DNA from 3 places in the Achromobacter sp. 1012554356 genome. Region 2 is predicted to be linked to each of the others. Evidence: predicted binding sites of a transcription regulator. Region 2 holds the regulator's gene; each other region holds the start of a gene.
The links. Region 2 encodes NrdR, which represses ribonucleotide reductase genes. Its sites were predicted from a motif close to CACNANATNTNGTG; they were not measured.

Region 1: the regulator NrdR is predicted to act here: its motif matches at 1,231-1,244, upstream of AC6LJW_RS15025 (ribonucleoside triphosphate reductase).
Region 3: the regulator NrdR is predicted to act here: its motif matches at 3,743-3,756, upstream of AC6LJW_RS26415 (ribonucleoside-diphosphate reductase subunit alpha).

Annotation. Positions count from the first base shown of each region.
Region 1 is NZ_JCBANC010000026.1:2,644-12,334, forward strand. It holds gene AC6LJW_RS15015 (hypothetical protein) at 1-438, opposite strand, end outside; gene AC6LJW_RS15020 (DUF3325 domain-containing protein) at 723-1,073, shown strand; gene AC6LJW_RS15025 (ribonucleoside triphosphate reductase) at 1,250-3,244, shown strand; gene nrdD (anaerobic ribonucleoside-triphosphate reductase) at 3,339-3,521, shown strand; gene AC6LJW_RS15035 (anaerobic ribonucleoside-triphosphate reductase activating protein) at 3,487-4,203, shown strand; gene AC6LJW_RS15040 (aminotransferase-like domain-containing protein) at 4,194-5,612, opposite strand; gene AC6LJW_RS15045 (hydroxymethylglutaryl-CoA reductase, degradative) at 5,743-7,032, shown strand; gene AC6LJW_RS15050 (hypothetical protein) at 7,102-7,581, shown strand; gene AC6LJW_RS15055 (tripartite tricarboxylate transporter permease) at 7,578-8,963, shown strand; gene AC6LJW_RS15060 (NAD(P)H-dependent flavin oxidoreductase) at 9,087-9,691, shown strand, end outside.
Region 2 is NZ_JCBANC010000025.1:48,261-57,951, forward strand. It holds gene AC6LJW_RS14850 (SpoVR family protein) at 1-125, opposite strand, end outside; gene AC6LJW_RS14855 (YeaH/YhbH family protein) at 122-1,381, opposite strand; gene AC6LJW_RS14860 (PrkA family serine protein kinase) at 1,394-3,310, opposite strand; gene ribD (bifunctional diaminohydroxyphosphoribosylaminopyrimidine deaminase/5-amino-6-(5-phosphoribosylamino)uracil reductase RibD) at 4,053-5,204, opposite strand; gene AC6LJW_RS14870 (cysteine hydrolase family protein) at 5,382-5,945, shown strand; gene AC6LJW_RS14875 (GlxA family transcriptional regulator) at 5,965-6,915, shown strand; gene nrdR (transcriptional regulator NrdR) at 6,912-7,391, opposite strand; gene glyA (serine hydroxymethyltransferase) at 7,613-8,863, opposite strand; gene AC6LJW_RS14890 (YbhB/YbcL family Raf kinase inhibitor-like protein) at 9,172-9,691, opposite strand, start outside.
Region 3 is NZ_JCBANC010000074.1:18,224-27,914, forward strand. It holds gene AC6LJW_RS26410 (ribonucleotide-diphosphate reductase subunit beta) at 1-649, opposite strand, end outside; gene AC6LJW_RS26415 (ribonucleoside-diphosphate reductase subunit alpha) at 670-3,600, opposite strand; gene AC6LJW_RS26420 (indolepyruvate ferredoxin oxidoreductase family protein) at 3,905-7,411, opposite strand; gene AC6LJW_RS26425 (Lrp/AsnC family transcriptional regulator) at 7,542-7,991, shown strand; gene AC6LJW_RS26430 (hypothetical protein) at 8,226-8,732, shown strand; partial or broken gene AC6LJW_RS26435 (MFS transporter) at 8,831-9,691, shown strand, end outside.

The DNA of each region.
Region 1 (9,691 bases), on a different contig from region 2:
GGCGTCGTAGGCCTGCTTCAGAATCCTGGCTTCTTCGCCCGACTGCTGCTCGGCAACCAGCCCGATCAACGACCAGTTCGCGTGGTCTTTGGTCTCGGCCAGCACCACGCATTCGGTCGCCACCAGCTGGGCCGCGTCCGGGTCGCCGGCATTGATGGCCATCTTCATTGCGCGCACCAGCGATTCGCCCAGGTGCCGCACCACCTCACGACCCGGAGACTTGGCCTGCGGATCGAGCTTCAGCTGTTCGAACACCGTCAGCAGCACGCGGCGATGGGTGCGGGTTTCTTCCAGATAGCCCAGCCATTCCTTCTTCAGATCTTCGTTGATGGCGCAGCTGACCGCGGTCTCGTAAATGGCAAGGCCGCCGATCTCGGTTTCCAGCGCCTGGTAAAGCAGCTCCTTGATCTGGCGGGCGTTTCCGGTTTTGCGTTTCATGGTTGGGCTCCTTGTCGTAGGTCATCAACGATGCGCACGGCTGCAATCGTTTCCGATGGACGGGCGTTCACAGCAAATCGCGTTCCTGATGCCCAGGCTGCCGTTCTGGGGCTGGCGCCTGCCGCACTCTCCGGGCGGGCGGCGGAGGCGCCGTGCAGAAAATACAAAGCCCCGCGCGCCGGACGCCTTGCCTATTCCCGTAGAATCGGGGGCATTACCCACAACAGCGCAAGGGCGTCGCGCCCCCCGGCAGGCACAGCGACCCGCGCAAGAAGCGCAGCCGTATGACGATGAACGACCTCTGCGCCATCGCGATGGCCCTGCTGCTGACCTATGCCGGCATGGCCTGCCTGGCCCTCGCCACCCCTCGCCACTATCACCAGGTCTGGACTCGCGACCCGCACGCCGGCCACACGCGCGTCCTGCGCGGCGCCGGTGTCCTGCTGATGGGCCTGGCGATCCTTCCCTGCGTCGGCCTGTGGGGCGACGTGCTGGGCATGGCGGTCTGGCTGGGCTGGCTGTCCGCCGGTGCGCTGCTGTGGTTCGGCATGCTGTCCTGGGCCCCGCGCCCCGCCGTGGGCACGGCGGCGGTGGCGGTGGCGATTTCCCTATTGGGCGTGGGCATCGGCTTCTGATCCAGCCGGGCCGGCCGCGGGCGCCAGGTGCGACCGATCGCCGCATTGCGCAATTTCACGCCGGTTTTCGGCCATTTGATGCGGGTCAACCGGTATCCATATCCGGCAAGACCGGCGCGGTTTCAGCACCATATGTGGTGATAGAGTCTTCGCACTCCACTACATATGGTGCCAACATGGACATCCAACACATCCTCAAGCGCGACGGCCGCGTCGTTCCATTCGATAGCGAGAAGATCGCGCAAGCCATGGCGGCGGCGGGTCAAAGCACCGGGGAGTTGGACCTGCAAGGCGCTCGCGCGCTGACCGGCACGGTCATCGCAAAGCTGGAGGGCAACGTGTGCCCCGGCGTCGAAACCATCCAGAACCGCGTCGAAGATGCCCTGGTCCAGGCAGGCCACTGGCGCACGGCGCGCGCCTACATCGTTCATCGCGAGCAGCACGCCCGCCTGCGTTCGCTGCGCCACACGCTGGTCGACGTCGAAAGCGCCATGGAAGAGTACCTGGAACAGCGCGATTGGCGCGTCAACGCCAACGCCAACCAGGGCTACAGCCTGGGCGGCCTCATCCTGAACGTCGCCGGCAAGGTCACCGCCAATTACTGGCTGTCCAACGTTTTCACGCCAGAAGCTGGCCAGGCCCACCGCGAAGGCGACATCCACATCCACGATCTGGACATGCTCAGCGGCTACTGCGCCGGCTGGTCGCTACGCCAGTTGCTGACCGAAGGCTTCAACGGCATCCCCGGCAAGGTCGAATCCACGCCTCCAAAGCACATGTCGGCCGCCATCGGCCAGATCGTCAACTTCCTGGGCACGCTGCAGAACGAATGGGCCGGCGCGCAGGCGTTCAGTTCATTCGACACCTACATGGCGCCCTTCATCCGCCGCGACGCAATGACCTACGCGGACGTCAAGCAATCCATCCAGGAACTCATCTTCAACCTGAACGTGCCCAGCCGCTGGGGCACACAGACGCCCTTCACCAACCTCACGTTCGACTGGACCTGCCCGGCCGACCTGAGGGACCAGATCCCGTACGTGGGCGGCGAGGAAATGCCGTTTTCCTACGGCGACCTGCAAGCCGAGATGGACATGATCAATCGCGCGTACATCGAGGTCATGATGGCCGGCGACGCGAAGGGCCGCGTATTCACCTTCCCCATTCCCACCTACAACATCACGCCCGATTTCGACTGGGACCATCCCAACACCGAGCGCCTCTTTGAAATGACGGCACGCTACGGGTTGCCGTACTTCCAGAACTTCCTGAACTCGGACCTGGAGCCGCACATGGTGCGCTCCATGTGCTGCCGCCTGCAGCTCGACCTGCGCGAACTCCTGAAGCGCGGCAACGGCCTATTCGGTTCTGCCGAGCAGACCGGATCGGTCGGCGTGGTGACCGTGAACTGCGCCCGTCTGGGCCATACCTGCCGCGGCGACGAGGAGCGGCTGATGGCGCGCCTGGACCACCTGCTGGCGCTGGGCCGCGACGTGCTGGAAACCAAGCGCAAGGTGGTGCAACGCTACATAGACCAGGGCCTTTACCCCTACACCCGCCGATACCTGGGCACGCTGCGCAATCACTTCAGCACGCTGGGCGTGAACGGCATCAACGAGATGATCCGCAACTTCACGGACGACGCCGACGACGTGACCACGCCCGCCGGCCATGCCTTTGCCGTCCGGCTGCTGGACCGCGTGCGCCAGCGCATGACCGAATTCCAGGAAGAAACCGGCCACCTCTACAACCTGGAGGCCACGCCGGCCGAAGGCACCACGTACCGGTTCGCCCGCGAAGACCGCAAGCGCTATCCCGGCATCCTGCAAGCGGGCACGGACGCCCAGCCCTACTACACGAACTCCAGCCAGTTGCCGGTGGGCTACACGGATGATCCCTTCCACGCGTTGCAACTGCAGGAAACGCTGCAAAGCAAGTACACGGGCGGCACGGTGCTGCACCTGTACATGAACGAAGCCGTCTCCACGGCCGAGGCCTGCAAGCAGCTCGTGCGCCGCGCGCTCAGCAACTTCCGCCTGCCTTACATCACGGTCACGCCCACGTTCTCCATCTGCCCGAATCACGGCTACCTGGCCGGGCACCACGAGTTCTGCCCCAAGTGCGACGCGGAACTGCTGGCCAAGCAATCGGCATGCTGCACCCCGGCGTAGCGTTGCCGGAACCCGGGGCGGCGCGCGACCTTCCGGCGCGCACCGTCCTTCACCCGCCGGGCGAGCGTCCGGCATCACTTTCCGAGGAAAACCTATGCAAACCTTGACCGCCCCCGTCGCCACGTCCGCTCCCGCCGTCCAACTGGACGACAGCCAGCGCGTGCGCTGCGAAGTCTGGACCCGGGTGATGGGCTACCACCGCCCGGTTTCTTCCTTCAACACCGGCAAACAGGGCGAATTCAATGAGCGCCGCTTCTTCGTCGAACGCAGTGCCTGAAGGCGGTTCGGCCCAAGGCAACTCGCAGGCGGGCGGCGCGCTGGTGCCCTTTTCCACCGTCGACTGGCCCGGCCAGTTGGCGGCGGTGGTCTTCATTTCGGGCTGCCCGTGGCGCTGCCACTATTGCCACAACACCGAACTGCAAACGCGCGCCGCCCGCTATGACTGGCGCGAAGTCCGTGGCTTCCTCGAAACCCGCAAGGGCCTGCTGGATGCCGTCGTATTTTCCGGCGGCGAACCGCTGAGCGAGCCGCGCCTGCCCGCCATGATCCGCGACGTCAGGCGTATGGGGTACCGCGTGGGCCTGCACACCGCGGGCATCTACCCGCTACGGCTCGCAGACGTGCTGCGCCATCTGGACTGGGTGGGCATGGACATCAAGGCGGACGCCAAGGGTTACGACGACATCACGGGCCGGCGCGATTCCCAGCGTCCTGCGCTCGCGTGCCTGACGCAGTTGCTGTCCGCCGGCCTGGACTTCGAATGCCGCATCACCTGGCATCCCGACTGGCTGGACGAAGCACGCCTGATGGCACTGGCGCGGGAACTGGCCCGCCGCGGCGTGCGCCGCTTCGCGGTGCAGGCCGCGCGCGCCGCCCCCGGCGCGCCGGTCGCGCGGGCCCTCAGCAACCAGGCGCAGGCCGAGCTGCGCCAGGCCTTTCAGGAATTCGCCTATCGCTGATCCAGATGCGCAGCCAGGGTGGCGTGGAACCGCGGCGACACCACGGCCCCCACATTGCAGCGGGACCACGGCGACACCGCCGTGGGATCCACGCTGAACACGCGACCCGGCGCCATGATGACCTTCTCGGGCATCAGCGCCGCGGCCAGCGTCAGCGAATCAGCCACGCCAGGAAACGCGGACCACAGGTACAGCGAACTGGTCGGACGCGTGAACACCTGCGCGCCCAACGAATCCAGCACCTGCAACGCCTGTCCGGTGGCGGCCTCCAGCCGCTGGCGCAAGCGCACCAGATGCCGCTCGTAGTGGCCTTCCCGCAGCATCACGTCCACCATGCGCTCGCAATATTCAGAGCTGCTGACATGCACCAGGGCCTTTAAGTCGGCCAGGTCGCTCGCCAGCGCGGCGTTGCACGCGATGAAGCCCACGCGCAACGCCGCCGAGAAAGACTTCGAGAAGCTTCCGATATAGATGGTGCGCTCAAGCTGATCCAGTGCCGACAGCCTGACCGCCGACGTGGGCTTGAAGTCCGCCAGCGGATCGTTCTCGACCACCATCAGGTTGTAGCGCTCTGACAGTTGCAGGATCTTGTAGGCCTTGGCCGGCGACATGTCCGAGCCGGTGGGATTGTGCGCGATCGACTGCGTAAAGAAGAGCCGCGGCTTTTCGCGCTGCAGCAACGATTCCAGCGCAACGACGTCCGGCCCGTCAGGCAGGCGCGGCACGCCCAGCATCCGCACCCCGGCCAGCTTCAGCTTGCCAAAGAGCGGGTAATACCCCGGGTTGTCCACCAGCACTGTCGACCCCGGTGGCAGGAAGTAGCGGATCACCAGGTCCATCGCCTCGTTGGCGCCATGCGTCAGCACCAACTGCGATGGCACGGCGCTGATGCCCACGTCGCCCAGCTTGCGGACCAGGCTTTCGCGCAGCGGCGCATAGCCAAAGCGGCTGCCGTATCGGAACAACGCGCCCAGTCCCGTGCGCACCACCTTCTGGTGATAGCGGTCCATGCGCATGTCCGCCAGCCACTCCACCGGCGGAAAGCCGTCGCCCACGGCGACCGCATCCGGTTGGGTCTTGAGTTGCTCTCGCATCAACCACACGATATCCATCGCCCGGCTCAACTGCCCCGGTTCTTCGTCCGCGGCCGGGCGCGTGTGATCGACGTCCAGTACATAGAAACCCGAGCCGCGCCGTGGCTCGACCAGTCCGCGCGCCACCAGCATTTCAAACGCCACCACCACCGTGTTCTTCGCATAGCGGTGCAGTTGCGCCAGCTCGCGCAGAGACGGCAGCTTGTCGCCCGCACGGTAGACGCCGTCGGCGATCTGCTGGCCGATCAGACTGGCCAGGCTCTCGGCAATGGGCGCCGCGCGCTGCGGCCTGCCCGGCGGATTGGCGTCTTCCACGTTGGGATCCCCGTCTTGTCGTTGCCAAAATTGGTGCAGTGCAATGGTACTGTTTGCCCAAACTGTACCTCTGAATAGCGGTACAGTTTACCTAGAATCAGGCCACTCGATTCTTATACGGAGACACGCCATCGTGGCCGATTCACGCCTGCCCAACTTCCGGGCCCTCACCCCCGCCCAACGCCTGGCCGCCATTGCCGACGCTGCCTCGCTCACCGCCGAAGAACGCCAGTTGCTGGCCGAGCCCGGCGCGCTGAGTCTTGCCCGCGCCGACGGCATGATCGAAAACGTCCTGGGGACGTTCGAGCTGCCCCTGGGCGTGGCGGGCAACTTCCAGGTCAACGGCCGCGACGTGCTCGTGCCGATGGCAGTGGAAGAACCGTCCGTGGTGGCCGCCGCCTCGTTCATGGCCAAGCTGGCGCGCGAAGGCGGCGGCTTCGAGACGTCCAGCACCCGCCCCCTCATGCGCGCGCAGGTTCAGGTCCTGGGCTTGACCGACCCGCATGGCGCGCGCCTTGCCCTGCTGCGCGAGCGTGACCGCATCCTGACGCAGGCCAACAGCCGCGACAAGGTGCTGATCGAACTGGGCGGCGGCTGCCAGGACATCGAGGTCCACGTGTTCCCGGACACGCCGCGCGGCCCGATGATCGTGATGCACCTGATCGTCGACGTGCGCGATGCCATGGGCGCCAACACCGTCAACACCATGGCCGAAGCCGTGGCCCCGCTGGTCGAGGAAATCGTCGGCGGCTCGGTCCGCCTGCGCATCCTGTCCAATCTGGCCGACCTGCGGCTGGCCCGCGCCCGCGTGCGCCTGACGCCGCAGACGCTGGACACCAAGGAGCGCAGCGGCGCCGAGATCATCGAAGGCGTGCTGGACGCGTACACGTTTGCCGCCATCGACCCGTACCGCGCCGCGACGCACAACAAGGGCATCATGAACGGCATCGATCCGGTCATCGTGGCCACCGGCAATGATTGGCGCGCGGTCGAGGCCGGCGCGCACGCCTACGCCGCCCGCTCGGGCCGCTACACGTCGCTGACTCACTGGGAAAAGGACACGTCGGGCGCGCTGGTCGGCAGCATCGAGATGCCCATGCCCGTGGGCCTGGTCGGCGGCGCCACCAAGACCCATCCGCTGGCGCGGCTGGCCTTGAAGATCATGGACGTGCGTTCGGCACAGGAACTGGGTGAAGTCGCCGTGGCCGTCGGCCTGGCGCAGAATCTGGGCGCGCTGCGAGCGCTGGCCACCGAAGGCATCCAGCGCGGCCACATGGCGCTGCACGCCCGCAACATCGCGCTGGTGGCCGGCGCCACGGGCGCGGAGATCGACGAGGTCGCCAAGCGCATGGCCGCGGAGAAGGACGTCCGCACCGACCGCGCGCTGGCCTTGCTGGAGGAACTGCGCGCGTCCCGATAACCCGCACGGCGAATACACGAGGCTGCGCCGGTCCACCCGCGCGCCGTCCGATAAACACAGGAGAGAGACATGAAACAAAGCCCTCAGGCGCCGTCCGCGCACCTGGCTGAAGTCTGGAGCGACACCGTGGATCTCAGGCATCTGGCCTGGGCCATCGGCATCGGCATCACGGTCAGCGTGGCCGGCTTCTTTGCCGCCAGCCGCTGGCTGCGCGGCGTGGTGGCCTCGCCGGAACTTGCGCACGCCTACGCCATGCTGGCCGGGCTGGCCGGTTGCGTGCTGGCAGGCGTGATCTGCGCCCGCCTATTCCCACCCAAACGCGAGGTCGTCGAGCACAGCGCCACGCATGACCCCGCCTGGCGCGCCGAAGTGCTGGCCGAGCTGGCCGAACAGCCCGGCGGCCTGGGCACGCTGGCGGACCTGCCCGACGCTGTGGTGCGCGAGCTGAAGGAACTGGACCTGTACGACCTGTTCGCGCAGCCGGCGGCCCCCGCGTCTGCCGTTGCCGCCGAACCCCGGCGCGGCGCCGCCAAGGAGGCGCTGGCATGAGCCCCGAACTGCTTGAACAAATCATGGTGGCCGCCGGCATGGGCCTGTTGGGCGCAGTCGTGTTTGCCGCCATCGGTCTCGTGTCCGGCACCGACGAAACCACGACGCTCGCGCCGCTGACCCTGCTGGTGGTGCTGCTGGGCGTGCCGCCCGCCGGTGTCTTCACGTTCTTTCTCGCAGGCGCCGTCGCCAAGCACATGACGCACGCCGTGCCGACCGCGCTGCTGGGCATCCCGGGCGACACGCTGGCCACGCCGCTGCTGCAGGACGCGAACATGCTGCGCAAGCTGGGCGTGCCGCACATCGCGCTGCGCAAGATGGTGTCCGGCGCCATCGTCGCCGCGTTTGTCGCGGTGCCGCTGGCGGTGTTGTTCGCCGTGCTGCTCGCCCCGTTCGGCGCCGCCATCACCAAATCCGCACCCTGGATCTTCCTGGCGGCCGCATTGCTGATCGCGTATTTTTCGGCGGGACGCTGGGCAGCCGTGGCGCTGCTGGTGCCGTTCGTCATGGTCATCATTGCGCTGCAAAGCCTGACGGCCAAATACGGCGTGAAGCTCAGCATCAGCTACTTTCTGGGCATCGCGATCGGCCCGCTGATCGCCGACCTGTTCACCGTGCTGTCGCCCCAAGGCCGCGGCAAGATGATGCGCGACAAGGTCCGCACGTTCTCGCTGGCGCCTGATGTCAAGGGCTGGTCGGGGTACTTTCCGAACCCGCTGAAAGTCATGGACCGCGTGCAGACGCGCTGGACGCTTGCCACGGCGGCCGTGTCCAGCGCCACCTTCGTGTTCAGCCCGGTTGCCATGACTGTCGTGCTGGGAGAACTGGTGGGCTCGCGCGTCAAGCATGCCTATCACCGGCTGACTACGGTGCTCAGCGCGCGCAACGGCGTGACCGAGGCCACCTACATTGCCGAGGCGCTGATTCCGCTGATCGCCTTCGGCCTGCCCCTGAGCCCCGTGGCGGCGGGACCGGCGGCGCCGCTCTTTAACGCGCCGCCGCGCTTCACGGTGGATGCGGCGACGGGCCAGACGCACAACCTGCACAACCTGCTGAACCACTGGGAATTTCTGGGCTACGGCATGCTGGCGGTGCTGCTGGCGGCGGTGGTGTCCTATCCCTTCGCCATGAACTTCGCGCGCCGCGCGGCGCTCTTCGTGTCGCGCCGCGTCAGCCACGAAGCCATCATTGCCACGTTTGTCGGCCTGATCATCGTGATCAGCGTCTGGGAAGGCCAATTCCTGGGCCTGCTCGTCATCCTGACCATGGGCCTCATCGGCGGCCTGCTGTCGCGCCTGTTCGGCTTCAATACCGGCGTGCAGTTCATGGGCTACTACACCGCCGTGCTGTCCGTGCCGGCGATCATCAAGCTGGCTACATAAAGCGTGACGGATGGGCGGGGGGAATAGCCCCCGCCCATTGCCGCGCCACTTGATTCTTCGCAAGGCGGCGCTCCCCACCTTGCTCTAGCCTCTGCTCTCTTGACCAGAGGAAAGACTCATATCATGACGTGGTTCAAATCACTCACCCTCGCCGGACGCGAGTTGCTGCCCATCGTGCAGGGCGGCATGGGCGTTGGCGTATCCGCCCATCGCCTGGCCGGCGCGGTTGCCAGCCAGAACGCCGTGGGCACCATTGCCAGCGTCGATTTGCGCCATCACCACGCCGATCTCGTGGAAAGAACTGAAAAATGCAATGACCGCGACACGATCGACACCGCCAACCGCGAAGCCCTGCATCGCGAAGTCCGCGCCGCGCTCGACACCGCGCAGGGCCGCGGCCTGGTGGCGGTCAACGTCATGAAAGCCGTGCGCGACCATCCCGCGCTGGTGCGCCAAGCCTGCGAAAGCGGCGCCGAAGCCATCGTCATGGGTGCTGGCCTGCCGCTCGACCTGCCCGAAATGACGGCGGACTTTCCCAAAGTGGCGCTCGTGCCCATTCTTTCCGAAGCCCGCGGCGTCGCCGCCGTGCTGAAAAAATGGATGAAAAAAGGACGACTGGCCGACGCCGTCGTCATCGAACACCCGGGTTACGCGGGCGGCCACCTGGGCGCGGCGCGGATTGACGACCTGCACAGCGAACGCTTCGACTTCAAAAAGGTGCTGGCCGA
Region 2 (9,691 bases):
GCGATCTGCGAGATCGCATCGTCATAGGTCTGGATCAGTTCGAACGTCCATTCGGAACCCTGCGAGATCGGCCGGACGCCGCCGTCCGATCCCGGCTCCACGAGCGCACCCATGTTGGCGTTCATGCGGTCTCCTTCTTGAACAGGTCGTGGAACACGGGGAAGATCTCCCCGCGGTCGCAGATGCGCCGCATGACGAAGTGCGGTTCCAGTTTCTGTTCATACTCGGCCCACAGACTGCTCTTGCGGGCCTCCTGCGAGTCGGGGATTTCGATGTAGGCAAAGTAGCGCGACGAAGGCAGCAGATGTTCGGCCAGGAAGCGCGCGCTCTTGCCCGCATCGGCGCCAAACGAGTCGCCGTCGCTGGCCTGCGCCGCGTAGACGTTCCACGCGGACGGCGGATAGCGCTTTTCCAGGATCTCGCGCATCAGCTCCAGCGCAGACAGCACGATCGTGCCGCCGCTTTTGGGGTCGTAGAAGAAGGTGTGTTCGTCCACTTCCTCGGCGTTGTCGGTGTGGCGGATGAACACCAGATCGACATGCTCGTACTTGCGCGACAGGAAGAGGTAAAGCAGCGTGAAGAAGCGCTTGGCGAGATCCTTCTTGCCCTCGTCCATGGAGCCCGACACATCCATCAGGCAGAACATGACAGCGCGCGCCATGGGGATGGCGACCGACACGCGGTTGCGATAGCGCAGGTCCAGGTCGTCCAGGAAGGGCACGCGAGCCAGACGCTCACGGCAATCCTCGACCTCCTGTTCCAGCTCGCGGATTCGCGCTTCTGCCGCGCCGGCAGCCTTCGCCTCTTTCAGCGCGTCCTCGGCATCTTGCAGGTCGGCGCGCGCCTTCACGCCCAACGACACGCGCCGCGCCAGCGACGACTTCAGCGTGCGGCTGATGCTCAGCGTGCTGGGCGAGCCGGTGGTGGTGTAGCCGGCGCGTTGCCATTTCTTCTGGCTGACTTCGCCGAGCTGGTTGCGCGCCAGGTGCGGCAGTTCCAGATCCTCGAAAAAGAGATTCAGGAATTCGGCGCGCGAGAGGCTGAAGGTGAACTGGTCCACCGATTCGCCTTCTCCCGGTTCGGAGCCACCCTCGCCCTGCCCGCCTTGCGGCCGGTCGAAGGTGTCGCCCTTGGCGAATTCGCGGTTGCCCGGATGCACCATTTCGCGGTCGCCGCCCGCGCCGTGCCGGAACGTCGGCTCGGAAATATCGCGGGCGGGCAGGTTGATCTCGCCGCCTTGATCCATGTCCTGGATCGAGCGGTCACGGATCATCCCGTGTACCGCCTTGCGGATCTGATCCTTGTAACGCCGCAGAAAGCGCTCCCGGTTAACGGCGCTCTTGTTGCGCCCGTTAAGACGGCGATCGATCAGTGAATTCATGATTCACCTCGCTCAGGAAGACTTCCTCACACGGAGATACCACTCGCACAGCAGCCTGACCTGCTTTTCCGTGTAGCCCTTCTCCACCATCCGGTCGACGAAGCTCTGGTGTTTCGACTTGTCCTCGGCCGAGGCCTTGGCGTTGAACGAAATCACCGGCAGCAGGTCTTCCGTGTTCGAGAACATCTTCTTCTCGATCACTTCGCGCAGCTTTTCATAGCTGGTCCAGTTCGGATTGCGGCCGCTGTTGTTGGCGCGCGCCCGCAGCACGAAGTTCACGATCTCGTTGCGGAAGTCCTTCGGATTGGCGATGCCAGCCGGCTTCTCGATCTTTTCCAGTTCATCGTTAAGCGCGCTGCGGTCGAAGCTTTCGCCGGTTTCAGGGTCGCGGAACTCCTCGTCCTGGATCCAGCAGTCGGCAAACGTCACGTAGCGGTCGAAGATGTTCTGGCCGTATTCGGAGTAGGACTCGAGATAAGCGGTCTGGATCTCCTTGCCGATGAACTCCGCGTAACGCGGCGCGAGGAAGCCCTTGATGAACTCCAGATAGCGCCGGCGGATCTCGTCGGGATAGTCTTCGCGGCCGATGCGCTGCTCCAGCACGTACATCAGGTGCACCGGATTCGCAGCCACTTCGGTCTGGTCGTAGTTGAAGACGCTGGACAGGATCTTGTACGCAAACCGCGTCGACACCCCGGTCATGCCTTCATCGGTGCCCGCGTAGTCCTTGTACTCCTGCAGCGCCTTCGCCTTGGGATCGACGTCCTTCAGGCTTTCGCCATCGTAGACCCGCAGCTTGGAATAGATGCTGGAATTCTCGGGTTCCTTCAGGCGCGTCAACACCGAGAACTGCGCCATCATGTCCAGCGTTCCGGGCGCGCATGGCGCTTCGGACAGCGAGCTGTGATGCAGCAGCTTCTCGTAGATGCGGACTTCTTCGGACACCTGCAGGCAGTAAGGCACCTTGACGATATAGATACGGTCAAGGAACGCTTCGTTGTGCTTGTTGTTGCGGAAGGTCTGCCATTCCGATTCGTTCGAGTGGGCCAGGATCGTGCCGTTGAACGGGATGGCCGAGAAGCCTTCCGTGCCCTTGAAGTTGCCTTCCTGGGTGGCCGTCAACAGCGGATGCAGCATCTTGATCGGCGCCTTGAACATTTCCACGAACTCGAGCAGCCCCTGGTTCGCCAGGCACAGACCACCGGAATAGCTGTACGCGTCCGGGTCATCCTGTGAATGGCGGTCGAGCTTGCGGATGTCGACCTTACCCACCAGCGACGAAATGTCCTGGTTGTTTTCGTCGCCCGGTTCGGTCTTGGCGATGGCGATCTGGCGCAGCACCGACGGATTCAGGCGCACGACACGGAACTTCGAGATGTCGCCATCGAATTCCTTCAAGCGCTTGACTGCCCACGGCGACATGATGCCGGTCAGGTAGCGCTTCGGGATGCCGTATTCCTTTTCGAGCATGTCGCCGAATCGTTCGGGATGAAACAGCCCGAGCGGCGATTCGTTTACCGGCGATCCCTTCAACGCGTAGATGGGAAAACTTTCCATCAGCGCCTTGAGCCGTTCGGCGATGGACGACTTGCCGCCGCCCACCGGTCCCAGCAGATAGAGAATTTGCTTGCGCTCTTCCAGTCCCTGGGCGGCGTGCTTGAAGAACGCGACGATCTGGCCGATCACGTCCTCCATGCCGTAGAACTCCTGGAACGCGGGATAGCGCCGGATGGTTCGGTTGGAAAACAAACGGGAAAGACGTGGGTCGTTGCGCGTGTCCACGATTTCAGGGTCGCCGATCGCGGCCAGCATGCGCTCAGCGGGGCTGGCGTAGGCCATGGGATCACGCTTGGCGAGGCTCAGATACTCCTCGAGCGAGAGCTCTGATTCCTGCTCTCTTGCATACTGCGACTTGAAGCCTTCGACGATGTTTTGCACGGAAACCTCCTACATACAACACGCGAAAAATTCAATACGTCCCTACATGCCCATTGTGCCTCAGCGTTTGCGCATTACTAAACAACTTCGCGGCTTGCGCTTCTGGCACGTCGTTATGTTGCTTTCGCCACACATCAACCATAAGCAGTATCGGACCCTTTCTGATTAGGCTGCCCCCCAGGAATACTAGTTCCGTCAGGGATTGCAACCAACGTGAGCAAGTTCGCTCGTCGTTTCGAGCATAGACCCGCATATTGCGTGCCTGACGCAACCGCACATGAAATGGTCGGCAACGAAACGACGGAATGAGCGATATCCAATGGATTCTTATGGGCCCGGGATAAACCCGGAGCGTTCGCCATGCGATCGCAGCGAACGGGCTGAACGGCGCTAGGCGGCTTCGTTCAGTGGCGTACCGGTCGGTGTTGAACTGCGCCGATTCGCGGCACGGGAATCCGTGGTGACGAGGGCGCGCGGCGGCTGTGCGGGTGGTCCGTGAGCGCGTAGCGCCAAGTCATGCGCTTATGCTAAGCCCGTGACTCTTTTGTGGCAATTCATTTTGCGCGAATCTCCAACCGCGTAATCACGCGAAACGCCTTCGTGCACGAAGCCGCGCACGTCCATCGCGCATGCCGATCCGCCCGCATAGACAGCGTGCGTCGAGAAGACGCAAGCTGCGCGCGGCTTTCAAAGGATTGGCAGCCGCACGCGCGGAGTGCTAACAGCACATTCGTTACGACAGCGCAGGTAGCGCCACGCTTTCCATCAACTGGCGCCACGTGCCGGCCACGCGCGCGCGCACGCACAGATCGGGGCCCACGCGCGCAGTATCGGTAAATTCGTAGCGCCGCGCCGCGTCCAGATGCTCGAGCATCGGCAAGCGCACCATGCCCGCCGCGTCGCCAAGCAGCACCGGCGCCAGATACAACAGCAGTTCATCGACGCAGCCGGCGGACACGAGCGCGCCGCTCAGCCCCGCGCCCGCTTCGACGTGCACCTCGTTGAACTGCTGCTCGGCCATCCAGCGCATCATCGCGGGCAGATCGACGCGGCCGGACTCCGTGCCCGGCAAGCACACCACGCGGGCATTTAGGTCCGCCAGGCGTGCCGCCTTCGCGGCATCTTCGCGTGCGGTGAACACGATGACTTCCGCACCATCGAAAAGCCGCGCGGTCTCGGGGATCTCGAAACGGCCATCCACGACGGCCTTGCGCGGCTGGCGCGGCGTATCGACGTCGCGCACGTTCAGCTGCGGATCGTCCTTGAGCACGGTGCCCATGCCGGTCAGAACGACGCAGCTGCGCGCCCGCCAGCGGTGTCCGTCGGCCCGCGCTTCCGGTCCGGTGATCCATTGCGACATGCCGTTATGCAGCGCACTGCGGCCGTCGAGCGACGCCGCCATCTTCATCCACACCCACGGCAGACCGCGGCTCATGCGCGAGATGAATCCGGCGTTCACCGCCAGCGCCTCTTCGCGGCAGACGCCGGTCGTCACCGCGATGCCCGCTTCGCGCAGCCGCGCCAGCCCCTGGCCGTTGACGAGCGGATTCGGATCACCCATGGCCACCACCACGCGCGCCGGCCGCGCCGCCAGCACCGCGTCCACGCACGGCGGCGTGCGGCCGAAGTGGCTGCAGGGCTCCAGCGTGACGTACAGCGTCGAGCCGGCGACCGACTCGCCGCGCGACTGCGCGTCGCGCAGCGCGCAGATCTCGGCGTGCGGACCGCCCGGCGGCTGGGTCGCGCCTTCGCCCAGCACGCGGCCGTCACGCACGATCACGCAGCCTACCCGGGGGTTGGGTGCGGTGGTGAACATGACGGTGTTCGCCAGCGACAGCGCGCGTCGCATCCAGAAGAGATCGTCAGAATCGGGGGAAATGTCCATGCCGAGGATTGTATGTCCGCCGCGCACCGTTCTGCCGCCCCGTGCGGGAGCAGGCCCGGCGCTGCCCGGAGATGTCCGTTTTGGGCCGCCCGACGTCTTGGAAGGCGCTCGCGCGCAGACCGGAACGGGAGTAAAAATGGCGTCACCCCCTCGAATTCACGGCCAGGAGCCCCGGAAATGAAACAGGCACTTATCGTCATCGACGTCCAAGAATCCTTCCGCCAACGTCCGTTTTGGGACGAATCGGAGTACCCGGCGTTCCTTTCGCAGATCCAGCCGCTGATCGATGCCGCCGCCGCGCAGGATATCCCCGTCCTGCAGGTATTCCACACCAGCCCCTCCGACGACCCCGCCAATCCATTTTCGGTCGCCTCCGGCCACGTCAAGACGCTCAAGGAATTGCGGATTTCGCCCACGGCGGTGTTCCACAAGACGGTGCATTCCTCGCTGTACGCCAAGGACGAGAACGGCGCCTCGCTGCACGATTGGCTGCTCAAGCATGGCGTGGAAGGCATCATCGTGGCCGGCATCCGTACGGAACAATGCTGCGAAACCACGTCACGCCACGCCAGCGACGCCGGCTTCAAGGTGGTGTTTCCCACTGACGCGACGCTGACCTTCGCCATGCAAAGCCCGTCCGGCAGGACCTACACGCCCGCCGAGATCCGCGACCGGACCGAGCTGGTCCTGCAGGGCCGCTTTGCCCGCATCGTGCGCGCGGCCGACGCGCTGGCGGCGTAGGGTCCGGCGGGAGGCGCAGATGATCCCGGTGTATTTCGTGGTGCCGCGGGGCATTGTGCTGCTGGACCTCGCGGGTCCGGCGGAAGCCTTCCGCGTGGCCAACAAGCTGTGCCCGGACACGTTCGCGCAGCATTTCTGCGGACCTTCCCGCGACGTCGAAAGCGGCATCCCCGGCCTGCACCTGACGCATGTGCAACCGCTGCCGGCTGCCGTGCCCCGCAATGCCCTGGTCATCATCTCGGGCGTGGTGGGCAAGCACACGCGCCTAGACGACGACGATGCCCGCGCCATCGTCGACTGGCTGGCCATCCGGCACCCGGCTGACGGCTTCACCTTGATGACGGTCTGCGCGGGCGCGCTGTTCGCGGCGGCGGCCGGGTTGACGCGGCAGCGCGAATGCACGACGCATCACACCTGTTTGGAACAGCTAGCGGCCCTGGATCCCACCGCCCGCGTGCTGGACAACCGCATTTTCGTCGAGGATGGCAATCTGGTCAGCAGCGCGGGCATCACGGCCGGGATCGATCTGGCGCTGCACATGGTGTCGCGCCATTGCGGCCCCCGCGCGGCCAGCGAGGCGGCGCGCGACATGGTCGTTTACCAACGCCGCGCCGGCTCGGATTCGGCGTTGTCGCCCTGGCTGGACCATCGCAGCCACATGCACCCGGGCGTGCACCGGGTCCAGGACGCCGTCATCAGCGATCCGGCCGCGCCCTGGTCGGCCCAGTCGCTGGCGGATCAGGCGCACACCAGCGCCCGGCACCTGACGCGCCTCTTTCGTGAACACGCAGGCTGCACGCCGATGGACTATCTGTACCAAATTCGTGTGGCGCTGGCGCGCGACCTGCTGCGCGACACCCGGCTGGACCTGGAACGCGTGGCGGAAAAGTCCGGGTTCGGGTCGGCGCAACACATGCGCCGCGTATGGCGCAAGTTCCAGCCCCTGACGCCAAGTCTGATGCGGCGCTAGTCCTTGCGCAACTTGCCCGGCAGCAGCGGCCCCTGCATTTCGCGGATGGCCTCGACGAATTCGCCGATGTCCTCGAAGCTCTTGTACACCGAGGCAAAGCGCACGTAGGCCACCTTGTCGAGCTTGCGCAGTTCGGTCATGACGAGTTCGCCGATGTGTTCGGAGGGCACTTCGCGCTGGCCGCTGGCAAGCAGTTGCTCCTCGATGCGCGCCACGGCCGCGTCCACGTCTTCCGTGCTGACGGGGCGCTTGCGCAGGGCCAGGCTGAGGCTGGCGCGCAATTTGACCGGATCATATTCGCTGCGGCTACCATTGCGCTTGACGATCGAAGGCATGGCGAGCTCCACCCGTTCATAGGTGGTGAACCGCTTGTCACAGGAGAGGCAGCGGCGGCGACGGCGAATGGCGTCGCCCTCTTCGGAGACCCGGCTGTCGACGACCTGCGTTTCGGCATTGCCGCAAAATGGACACCGCATGTGTGATCCCTAAAGGCGCTGAAGGCAATAATTGAGCATATTGTAACGATGGCTTGATGCAAAGCATCATTAGGGACGAATCCGGCGCCGGCGCCGGATCGCCCCATCGTGCGGCAGGATGCCCCCTGCCCGCCCACAAAGACCAAGGGACGGCGCCTTGCGGCGACGTCCCTTGGTCTGATGCTGCCCGGTAGCGGCAAGGCCGCGCCCGGACACCTGCTTTACTTCTTGCCGTACACCGGCAGGCGCGAGGTCAGTTCATTGACCTTGGCGCGCACGGCGGCGATGTTCGCTTCGTCGCGCGGGTTGTCCAGCACGTCGGCGATCAGGTTGGCGGTCAGCTCGGCGTCGGCTTCAGTGAAGCCGCGGGTGGTCATGGCTGGCGTACCCAGGCGAATGCCGCTGGTCACGAAGGGCTTTTCCGGGTCGTTCGGGATGGCGTTCTTGTTGACCGTGATGTGGGCCTGGCCCAGCACCGCTTCGGCTTCCTTGCCCGTGATGCCCTTGGAACGCAGGTCCACCAGCATGACGTGGCTTTCGGTGCGGCCCGAGACGATGCGCAGGCCACGCTTGACCAGCGTGTCGGCCAGGACCTTGGCATTCTTGACCACTTGCTGCGCGTAGTCCTTGAACCCGGGTTCCAGCGCTTCCTTGAAGGCCACGGCCTTGCCAGCGATGACGTGCATCAGCGGACCGCCCTGAATGCCGGGGAAGATCGCCGAATTGATGATCTTCTCGTGCTCGGCCTTCATCATGATGACGCCGCCGCGCGGGCCGCGCAGCGACTTGTGCGTAGTCGAGGTGACGAAGTCGGCGTGCGGAACCGGGTTGGGGTAGGCGCCGCCGGCAACCAGACCCGCGTAGTGGGCGATGTCGACCATGAACAGCGCGCCGTTTTCACGGGCGATGCGGGCCATGCGTTCGAAGTCGATATGCAGGGCGTAGGCCGAAGCGCCAGCCACGATCAGCTTGGGCTTGTGCTCCTTGGCCAGCTGCTCGACCTGCTCGTAGTTCAGGACCTCGTTTTCGTCCAGGCCGTACGAGATGAAGTTGTACAGTTTGCCCGAGGCGTTGACCGACGCGCCGTGCGTCAGGTGGCCGCCTTCGGCCAGGCTCATACCCAGCACGGTGTCGCCCGGCTTGAGCACAGCCATGTACACGCCCTGGTTCGCCTGCGAGCCGGAATTGGGCTGCACGTTGGCGGCTTCGGCGCCGAAGATCTGCTTCAGGCGGTCGATGGCCAGTTGCTCGACCACGTCCACATACTCGCAACCACCGTAGTAGCGCTTGCCCGGGTAGCCTTCGGCGTACTTGTTCGTGAGCTGCGTGCCTTGCGCTTCCATGACGGCCGGGCTGGCGTAGTTCTCCGAAGCAATCAGCTCGATGTGCTGCTCTTGGCGCTGGTCTTCCTTCTGGATGGCGGCCCAAACGTCCGGGTCAGCCTTGGACAAGGTGAGGTTGCGGTCAAACATGACGGGGGTTTCCTGAGGCGGTAAAGGGGAAGAAAACGAGAGAAGAAAACAAGAGAAGAAATCGGCCGACGAGAAAACGGCGGCGGGTGGGTAAACCCGCAGAATGCTGAGTAGTTTACCCCGTCACGCGGGATCATTTGCGCTCAAAACGGATAGAACCGGGCCAAATTCCGGCGCACGGGCGCGAAAACCACGGCATCGCCTCGGGCCCGGAAACGCCCCTCATGACGACTTGAGAAAGATTCATGTAACGGCGATGGGCAATAAAAAGGGCCGCCCTTGGCGGCCCTGCGTACATGGCGGCGCAATCAGGCCGACGTGGCCCCGATTTGCTTGGGCGCCAATTCCGGATTGAGCGTATAGGTGCCGGTCAGCGACGCCTGCGCCAGCACGTGCTTCTGAATGGCCCGCAGCGCGTCTTCGCCGTTGAACGAACCTTGCAGGTTCAGGCTGGGCACATCCAGCGCGTACAGCGTGAAGATGTAGCGATGGACCAGGGCATCGTTCCAGGGCGGGCACGGGCCGTCGTAGCCGAAATACTCGCCGCTCATGTCGTGGTCATTGGCGAACCACGACGAATAGGAATTGATGCCTTGCCGAGCGTCCATGGGCGCCAGCGGGCCGCCCTTGCCGCGTGGCGTGATGCCGTTGGAAAACGCGCCTTCGTCGATCTCGCGCAGGTCGGCCGGCAGATCGACCAGCACCCAATGGAAGAAATCCACGCGAGCCAGGTCGGCGGGCACTTCGCGGCCTTCCTGGTTGACGTCGTCAGGACGCGAGGGCACATCGGGATCATGGCAGATCAGTGCAAACGACTGCGTGCCCGCC
Region 3 (9,691 bases), on a different contig from region 2:
CGATCGCGTCGATGAACGGGATCAGGAACTCGTCTTTTGCCCGGATGGACGGCACTTCGTTATAAGCGTTGAAGATCTCGGCTTCGTCCAGATCCAGGCTTTCGACGATGTATTGATAGGCGTGCGTGTGGATGGCTTCCTCGAAGGCCTGGCGCAGCAGGAACTGGCGGCATTCGGGAGCCGTGATGTGGCGGTAGGTGCCCAGCACGATGTTGTTGGCGGCCAGCGAGTCGGCGGTCACGAAGAAGCCGAGATTGCGCTTGACGATGCGGCGCTCGTCCTCGGTGAGCCCGTTCGGGTTCTTCCAGAGGGCGATGTCGCGCGACATGTTGATCTCTTGCGGCATCCAATGGTTGGCGCAAGTGGCCAGGTACTTTTCCCACGCCCACTTGTACTTGAAAGGCACAAGCTGATTGACGTCGGTCTGGCCATTGATGATGCGCTTGTCGGCAACCTTCACGCGTTGCGAAGTTGCCGAGCCGCTGGCGGCCAGGCCGGCAGCGTGTTCAGGCGCAGCCGGCGTGGGCATGGCGGTATCGCCGAACACACCCGTCGCCGCCCGAACTTCCGGGGCAGCCTGACCACCCGCCGCGGGTGCGGCAGGTTGTGCAGGTTGCGTGGCGGTGGTGTCGTCGTCCCAATTAATCATGATTCATTCTCCGGATGCGGTTATTGGCAGGCTTCGCACTCTTCGAAGCCGGGGTCACCCGGCCGCATGGTGCAAACCGCTCCGAGAATTTCGGGTTCCGGCAAAACAGGTGCTGCGCCCATGGCCGAAGCCGTGGAATGGCCGCTTGCGCTGACAGCGTTCAGTTCGCCGCCGCGTCCGGTGGACTTCTCGGCGCTGGTGGCGCCAAGGGTACGCAGGTAGTACGTGGTCTTCAGGCCACGCGTCCATGCCAGCTTGTAGGTGTCGTCCAGTTTCTTGCCCGATGCGCCGGCCATGTAGATGTTCAGCGACTGGGCTTGATCGATCCACTTCTGGCGGCGCGACGCGCATTCAACCAGCCAGCTCGGTTCGACTTCGAACGCGGTGGCGTAGAGTTCGCGGAGTTCGGAAGGTACGCGATCGATGCGGGACAGGCTGCCGTCGAAGTACTTGAGGTCGGCGACCATGACTTCGTCCCAGAGACCGAGTTTCTTCAGGTCACGCACGAGGTAATCGTTAACGACCGTGAACTCGCCGGAGAGATTCGATTTGACGTACAAGTTCTGGAAAGTGGGTTCGATGCACGCAGATACGCCAATGATATTGGAAATAGTGGCGGTTGGGGCGATTGCGATGCAATTGGAGTTGCGCATGCCGTGTTCTTTGATGCGCGTACGCAACGTATCCCAATCGAGCGTGCTCGATTCATCAACGTCGACGTGACCACCACGTTCATCACGCAGCATCTTCAACGTGTCTTGCGGCAAGATGCCACGCGACCACAACGAGCCTTCATACGATTGATAGCGGCCGCGCTCTTCAGCGAGCAGGCTCGACGCGAAGTAGGCGTGATAGCACACCGCTTCCATCGAACGGTCCGCGAATTCAACAGCGGCTTGCGATGCGTACGGCACGCGCATCATCTGCAGGCAATCCTGGAAGCCCATGATGCCCATGCCCACCGGACGATGGCGCGCGTTGGAATTGCGAGCCTTGTCGACGGCGTAGTAGTTGATGTCGATCACGTTGTCGAGCATGCGCATGGCAATGCTGACCGTGCGCTTGATCTTGTCGTGGTCCAGTTCGAAACCGCCGCCGGCAGCCGGCTTCATGTGAGCGACCAGATTCACGGAACCCAGGTTGCAAACTGCGATTTCAGATTCGTTGGTGTTCAGCGTGATCTCGGTGCACAGGTTCGAGCTGTGGACGACGCCCACGTGCTGCTGCGGCGAACGGATGTTGCACGGATCCTTGAACGTGATCCACGGGTGGCCGGTTTCGAACAGCATCGACAGCATCTTGCGCCACAGCGTCAGCGCCGGCATCTTCTTGAAGAGCTTCAGTTCGCCGCTGGCGACGCGGGCTTCGTAGCCCACGTAGGCTTCTTCGAAGGCGCGGCCGTACTTGTCGTGCAGGTCGGGGCAGTCGGACGGCGAGAACAGCGTCCACTCACCGCCTTCCATGACGCGCTTCATGAACAGGTCGGGAATCCAGTTCGCCGTGTTCATGTCGTGCGTGCGGCGGCGCTCGTCGCCGGTGTTCTTGCGCAGTTCCAGGAATTCTTCGATGTCCAGGTGCCACGACTCGAGGTACGTGCAGACCGCACCCTTGCGCTTGCCACCCTGGTTCACGGCGACAGCCGTGTCGTTGACGACCTTCAGGAACGGCACGACGCCCTGGCTTTCGCCGTTGGTGCCCTTGATGTGGCTGCGCAGCGCGCGGACCGGGGTCCAGTCGTTGCCCAGGCCGCCGGCGTACTTGGCCAGCAGCGCGTTTTCCTTGATGGCGTCGTAGATGCCTTCCAGATCGTCGGAGACGGTGGTCAGGTAGCACGACGACAGTTGCGAGTGCAGCGTGCCCGAGTTGAACAGCGTCGGCGTGGAGCTCATGAAGTCGAACGAGGACAGGATCTCGTAGAATTCGATCGCGCGCGCTTCGCGGTTGGTCTCGCGCAGCGCCAGGCCCATGGCCACGCGCATGAAGAAGACCTGCGGCAGTTCGATGCGGGTGCCGCGGATGTGCAGGAAGTAGCGGTCGTACAGCGTCTGCAGGCCGAGGTAGCCGAACTGCAGGTCGCGCTTGGCGTTCAGTGCCTTGCCCAGCTTGGTCAGGTCATAGTTGGCCAGTTCGGGCGACAGCAGTCCGCCTTCGATGCCGCGGGCAATGAACGTGGGGAAGTATTCGGCGTAGCGCGTGCCCATGCCGTCTTGCGAGACTTCCTCGCCCAGCACTTCCTTGCGGATCGTGTGCAGCAGCAGACGGGCGGTGACCTGGCTGTAGGCCGGATCCTTTTCGACCAGCGCGCGCGCGGACAGAATGGCGGACTTGAAGACTTCGTCGACGGGGATGCCGTCGTACAGATTCTTGACCGTTTCCTTCAGGATGGCTTCGGCGTCGATGAACTCGGACAGGCCTTCGCCGGCGGCGACGATGGTCGCGCGCAGTTCGGCGACATCCAGCGGACGGCGCACGCCGCCGTCGGTGACGTTCAGCACGTGTTCCTGCGGCGCGGCGGCGGCCTTCTGCTGGCCTTCGGCGGCAGCAGCGGCGGCGCGTTCCTGCGTGCGCTTTTCGCGGTACAGGACGTAGGCGCGCGCGACGTCATGCTCGCCAGAGCGCATCAGCGCCAATTCGACCTGGTCCTGGATGTCTTCAATATGGAAGGTGCCGCCGTTGGGGCGGTTGCGAACCAGCGCGTTGACGGCCTGGCCGGTCAGCGTTTCGACCAGTTCGCGCACACGCGCGGACGCGGCGCCTTGGCCGCCATTGACGGCCAGGAAGGCCTTGGTCATGGCGATGGCGATCTTGCTGGGCTCAAAGCCAACCACCGAGCCATTGCGGCGGATGATGTTGTAGCTGGCCCATTGGCCGCTATTGGCGTCGGCGGGGGAGTCGGTTTGGGAGGGCGGCACGGCCGAAGGCCGGGTCACAGAGGCGATCGTAGTCTGCATGGAAGCTCCTGTGCGAAAAAGCGCGTAGATAACGGCATGACGGCGTCATGTCGGGTCAAAATTGGATCTTGTAATGGGGGTCGCAACGTCCGGACAGGCTAGTCCGAAAGGCGTGGCCGGCGGGAATCCGCGCTTGGGCGACCACAAGATGTAGTGTAGCACCCCTCGTTGGACACTAATTCTAGTGATCGAGGTTTACAGGGACAAGAAGAAGATAAGACGAATCCCACAAAAGATTGTAACCAAATGCACTAGGCGCGCCCCGTAAGGCGCGCCCAGGTCAGTGACCACTCAGACCGGCTGTTTATGCGGTTTTCCGCAAGGCGGTGGCGTGCGAAGCCGGTGCTGTATAGCTCTGCATGAGTCGGGCCAATTCGGTCCGATACTTGTCGACATTCGCGGTCTTAACGTGGCCAAAACCGCGAATGTTTTCTGCCAGGGCGGCGATTGTAGCCGCTTGCGCGTGGTTGTCCGAGGTCAACCCTTCAACGAGCTGGTCTATGGTTCGGCGGTACTCCTGGACCAGCGCCCGTTCCATCTTGCGCTCGGCCGTGTGGCCAAACGGATCGAACCACGTGCCGCGCAGGCCCTTCAAACGCGTCAGCAATTTCAGTGCCGACATCGTGCGCGGACCCAGCGTCATCTTGCGGGGCACGCCGGTGCGCGGGTCCTTGCGCGCGAAGATGGGCGGCGCCATGTGAAAGCGCAGGCTGTACTCGCCCTCGAACTGTCCCTCGAGCTGCGCCTTGAACGCGTCGCCGGTGTAGAGGCGCGCCACTTCGTACTCGTCCTTGTAGGCCATGAGCTTGTACAGACCGCGCGCCACCGCCATCGCCAGGCGGGGCGTCTTGGCGTCCGGCGCCAGTTCCCGTTCGCGCGCCGCGACGGCGTCGACGACCTGCTGGTAGGTGCGGGCGTACGCGGCATCCTGATAAGCCGTCAGGTCTTCGATGCGGCGCGCCACGGCGCGTTCGAACGTTTCGGGGACGTGGAGCTGCACGACCTGGGCGCGCGGACGCAGCGCGCCTTCCAGCGCGTCGGGTTGATGCGCGGCAAGCCGGCCGCTGTCGAACGCGGCGCGGTTGGCCGCGACCGCCACGCCGTTCAACTCGATCGCGCGATAGATGGCGGCCTGCGACAGCGGCACGCCGCCGCGCTGCCACGCATAGCCCAGCATGAACATGTTGGACAGGATGCTGTCGCCGAACAGCGCCAGCGCCGCCGCGTGTGCGTCGATCGCCGCCGTGTGCGTATCGCCGGCCGCATGCTTGATCTTGGCCAGCAGCGCCTCGGGGCGCATCGCGGCGTCGGGATTGCGCGTGAAGTCGGAGACGGGCGCCACGTAGGTGTTCACCGTGACCTTGGTGTGGCCGCGGCGCAGGGCGCCGAGCGAATCGGGCGCCACGGCAGCGACCGGATCGCACAGGATCGCCGAGTCGGCCTGCTGCCAGTCCAGACGTACGGGGCCGGCGGTCGCGCCGGCGGGGGCCAAGCGGATGTGGCTGACGACGGTGCCGCCTTTCTGCGCCAGTCCGGTCAGGTCCAGCACCGCGGCCGACAGGCCTTCCAGGTGCGCGGCCATCGACACGATGGCGCCAATGGTGATGACGCCGGTGCCGCCCATGCCGGCGACCAGCAGGCGATACGGATGGTCCAGCGCGGGGAGATCGGGCTGCGGCAGGCCGGCAATCATGCCTTGCAAGCGCTCCTGGTCGGCCTTCGGCGCGGCGCTCTTTCTGGGCTTGCCGCCCATCACGGACACGAAACTGGGGCAGAAGCCCTCCGCGCAGGAATAGTCCTTGTTGCAGCTCGACTGATCGATCGCGCGCTTGCGGCCGTACGGCGTTTCCAGCGGAACGACCGACAGGCAGTTCGACTTCACGCCGCAGTCGCCGCAGCCTTCGCACACCGCGCTGTTGATCAGCATGCGGCGCGCCGGATCCGGAAACTGGTTCTTCTTGCGGCGGCGGCGCTTTTCGGCGGCGCAGGTCTGGTCATGGATCAGCACGGTCACACCGGGGATTTCGCGCAACTCGCGCTGAAGCGCGTCCAGCTCGCGCCGGTGGTGGACCTTGATGCCGGGGCCCAGGTCCACGCCCTGATATTTTTCGGGCTCGTCGGTGGTGACCACGATGCGCGCCACGTTCTCGCCGCGCAGCTGCTGGCAGATCTGGGGCACGGAGATGGGGCCGTCCACGGGCTGCCCGCCCGTCATCGCCACGGCATCGTTGAACAGGATCTTGTAGGTGATGTTGGCGCGCGCCGCGACGGCCTGGCGGATGGCCAGGTAGCCCGAGTGGTAGTACGTGCCTTCGCCCATGTTCTGGAAGATGTGCGGCATCTTCGTATAGCGGGACAGGCCGATCCAGTCGACGCCTTCGCCGCCCATCTGCGTGAGGCCGCCCGTGTCGCGGTCCATCCATGCAGCCATGTAGTGGCAGCCCACGCCGGACAGCGCCTGGCTGCCCTCGGGCACCTTGGTCGAGGTACTGTGCGGACAGCCCGAGCAGAAATAGGGGCGGCGGCGCATGCCGTCTGCGTCGTTGGACAGCGGGGCCTGACATTCGAAGGCCGACAGGTCGCGGCCCATGGGCATGCCGGCGGCGCGCGACAGCCAGCCGGCCAGCGGCGCGGCCAGCAGCGACGGGCGCAGTTGGCCGGCGGACGGCACCATCGGCTCGCCGTCCAGCCCCTTCTTGCCTACGACCGTCGGGCGCTCCGGCAGGTTGAACAGCATGTCCTTGATCTGGCTTTCGACCACCGCGCCTTTTTCCTCGACGACCAGGATGTGCGACAGGCCGCGCGCGAATTCGAGCAGGCGGCCAGTGTCCATCGGCCAGGTGAGACCCGGCTTGTAGATGCGCACGGGCGCATTCGCCGTGACCGTATCCACGCCCAGCCGCGCCAGCGCTTCCATGGTGTCCAGGTGCGCCTTGCCCACCGTGACGATGCCCACCGTTGCCTTGGGCGCCGGACAGGTCAGCTTGTCCAGGCTGTGGCGGCGCGCGAACGCGGCGACCGCCTTCATGCGCAGGTTCATGCGCGTCTCGACAGCCAGCGACAGGAAGTCGCGCGCCGAATACTCAAGCGAGCCGGGCGGCATGTCCGGGTCCGCGGGCATGTCGTAGGTCTGGATCGGGGCAGGGGTGAAGGAGTGGCCGCTTTCGATGGTCTCGGACACTGCCTTGAACGCGACCCACGTGCCCGCATAACGCGACAGCGCCCAGCCCCACAACGCGAAGGTCTCGTATTCGTCGATGGACGTCGGATGCACGATGGGCATCTGCCAGCCGATCAGCGAGGCTTCGCTGGCGTGCGGGATCGAGGAGGACACGGCGGTGTGGTCGTCGCCCACCACTACCAGGACGCCGCCGTTGCGCGACGCGCCCGCGGCATTGCCGTGATGTAGCGCGTCGCCGGCGCGGTCCACGCCCGGGCCCTTGCCGTACCACATGGCGAACACGCCATCGACGTTGCGGTCGTCGCGTACGCCCGCCTGCTGCGTTCCCATGACCGCGGTCGCCGCCATGTCTTCGTTGATGCCTGGCAGGAAGCTGATCTGGTTCGCGTCCAGCGCCTTCTGCGCCTTCCACATGGCCATGTCCACGCCGCCCAGCGGCGATCCGCGATATCCCGACACGAAGCCGGCGGTATTCAGGCCGCGCTCGCGGTCCACCCGGCGTTGCGTGAGCATCATGCGAACCAGGGACTGCGTGCCGGTCAGGAAGATGCGGCCGGACTCGCGCGTCAGGTTGTCAGCGAGCTGATACTCAAGGTCCAGCTCGGGTGCGGCGGCGGGGGTACCGTCCATAGTCAATGCTCCTCGTATTTGGCACCATGATAGGTTCGCGAGGGATCAGGTTTATTGCGTTTTCGGATCGTGCTATCCCTATAATTCGCAATGAACATTTCGTATTCGAAGAAAACCAGGAGACAAACGAATGGACAAGACCGATATCGGCATCCTCAAGGCCCTGCAGGAGGACGGCCGGGCCTCGGCGCAGCAGCTTTCCGAAAAGGTGGGACTGTCCGCCGCGCCGGTGTGGCGGCGGGTGAAAGCGATGGAGGCGAGCGGGGTGATCCAGGGCTATAGCGCCCAGGTCGACCGCAGCAAGGTGGGGCTGGGCTGCATGTTTGCGCAGATCAGCCTGGAGCGGCACTCGGCCAACACGGTCGAGAACTTCGAGCGGTCGGTGCGTGACGCGCCGGAAATCCTGGAGTGCTATGCGGTCACCGGAGATTCGGATTTTCTGTTGAAGATCCTGGTGGAAAGCCCGGAAGCCTATGACCGCTTCCTGCACCGGTTCCTTTTCAACATGCCGGGCATCCGGCAGACGCGCACCATCGTGGCGCTGCGCGAGATCAAGCACGAACAGCGGTTGCCGCTCTAAGCCGCGGCACGCGCTCTATATATAGAGAGGGGCGGTGTCGCTTGAAACCAACGCATTTTTGCGGTTTCCGCGCGGATTCCAGGCGCGCTCGCGGTCGCACTGTTGCGCATTTGCACATCGCGCGGATCTCCGTTGATTCTTCCCTGACGCCTATTTAGAGTGCGTGAAGTCCGCTGCGCCTGGGACGTGCCGGTGTGATCGGCGCGGCGCGTCGGCGGACGTCTTGAGGAAGTCATGAGCAGTGTGTTTTTGCGTACGGCAGGCGTTGCCTGCGCCCTCGTGATCCTGGCCGGTTGCGCCGCCAGGAAGCCCGCCGCCATTACCGAGGCCGAGCCCGCGGAAGCGCCCAAGCCGGTGGCCTGCACGCCCGCCAAGGCCGGTGATCCGATGATCGGCACCTGGCTGTCGAATTCGCGTCCCCGCGATGTGGCCGGCGACATGCAGTCGCTGATCGTGCTGTCGGCCGACGGCACGATGTCCTACGAATCCCTGCTCAAGATCGGCCGCAAGACGCGTCCCGCGCTGCGGGAGACGGGCTGCTGGAGCGTGGCGGACGGCGTTTACACGATGCGCACCACCAAATCGGCGGGCGAGCCGGTGGATGCCACCGATCCGATCTATCTGAACCGCTACCGCGTCGAAAAGGTCGAGAAGACCAAGTTGTCGCTGCGCGAGCTCAAGACCGGCGGCATGCAGCTCATCGCGCGCCGCATGCCGGCGGGCTATCGCCTCCCGTATTGAGCGTTGCGCCGGGCGGACACTTCGCCCGGCGGTTTCGCCAAGCGGGCCGGGCTGCGGTAAGGTGCGGGCTTCGACTTTCGCCCCGCCGCCGGTTATCCATGCCCGCCCTGTCCTCCGAAGCACGCGCGATCGCGCTGCTGGCGCTGGCCGCCTTCGTCAGCGCCAGCGCTTTCCGTATCTGTGATCCCATGCTGCCGCAATTGGCGGCGGAGTTCGGCACCACCACCGGACAGGCTGCGCGCGCGGTCACGGCGTTTGCCGTGGCGTATGGCGTGCTGCAGATGTTCTTCGGTCCGGTTGGCGACCGATATGGCAAGTACCGTGTTGTCAGCGTCGCCACCGTGGCGTGCGCGCTGGGTAGCGCCGGCGCCGTGATGGCCGGATCGCTCGACATGCTGGTGTTCTGCCGCGCCTTGTCGGGCGCCGCGGGCGCGGGCATCGTGCCGCTGTCCATGGCCTGGATCGGCGACAACGTCCCCTACGAGCGCCGGCAGGCGACGCTGGCGCGCTTTCTGACCGGCACCATCCTCGGCATGTCCGCCGGCCAGCTTGCGGGCGGCCTGTTCGCCGACACCGTCGGCTGGCGCTGGGCCTTCGCCGCGCTCGTGGCGGGTTATCTGATCGTGGGCGTGCTGCTGCATCTGGAAGTGCGGCGCCAGCGCGCGGCCGGCTTTGCGCAGGTCGATCCCAGCGCGCCCCGGCAGGGCTTCATCGCGCAGGCGCGGCTGGTGCTCAGCGCCCCGTGGGCGCGCGTGGTGCTGGCGACGGTGTTCATCGAAGGGCTGCTGGTGTTTGGCGCGCTGGCTTTTGCGCCCTCGTACCTGCACGAGCGATTCGACATCTCGCTGACTGCCGCCGGCGCGCTGGTCGCCGTGTACGCGGTGGGCGGGCTGATCTACACGGTGGTCGCGGGGCGCATCCTCAAGCGGCTCGGCGAGCGCGGTCTGGCTGTTGCGGGT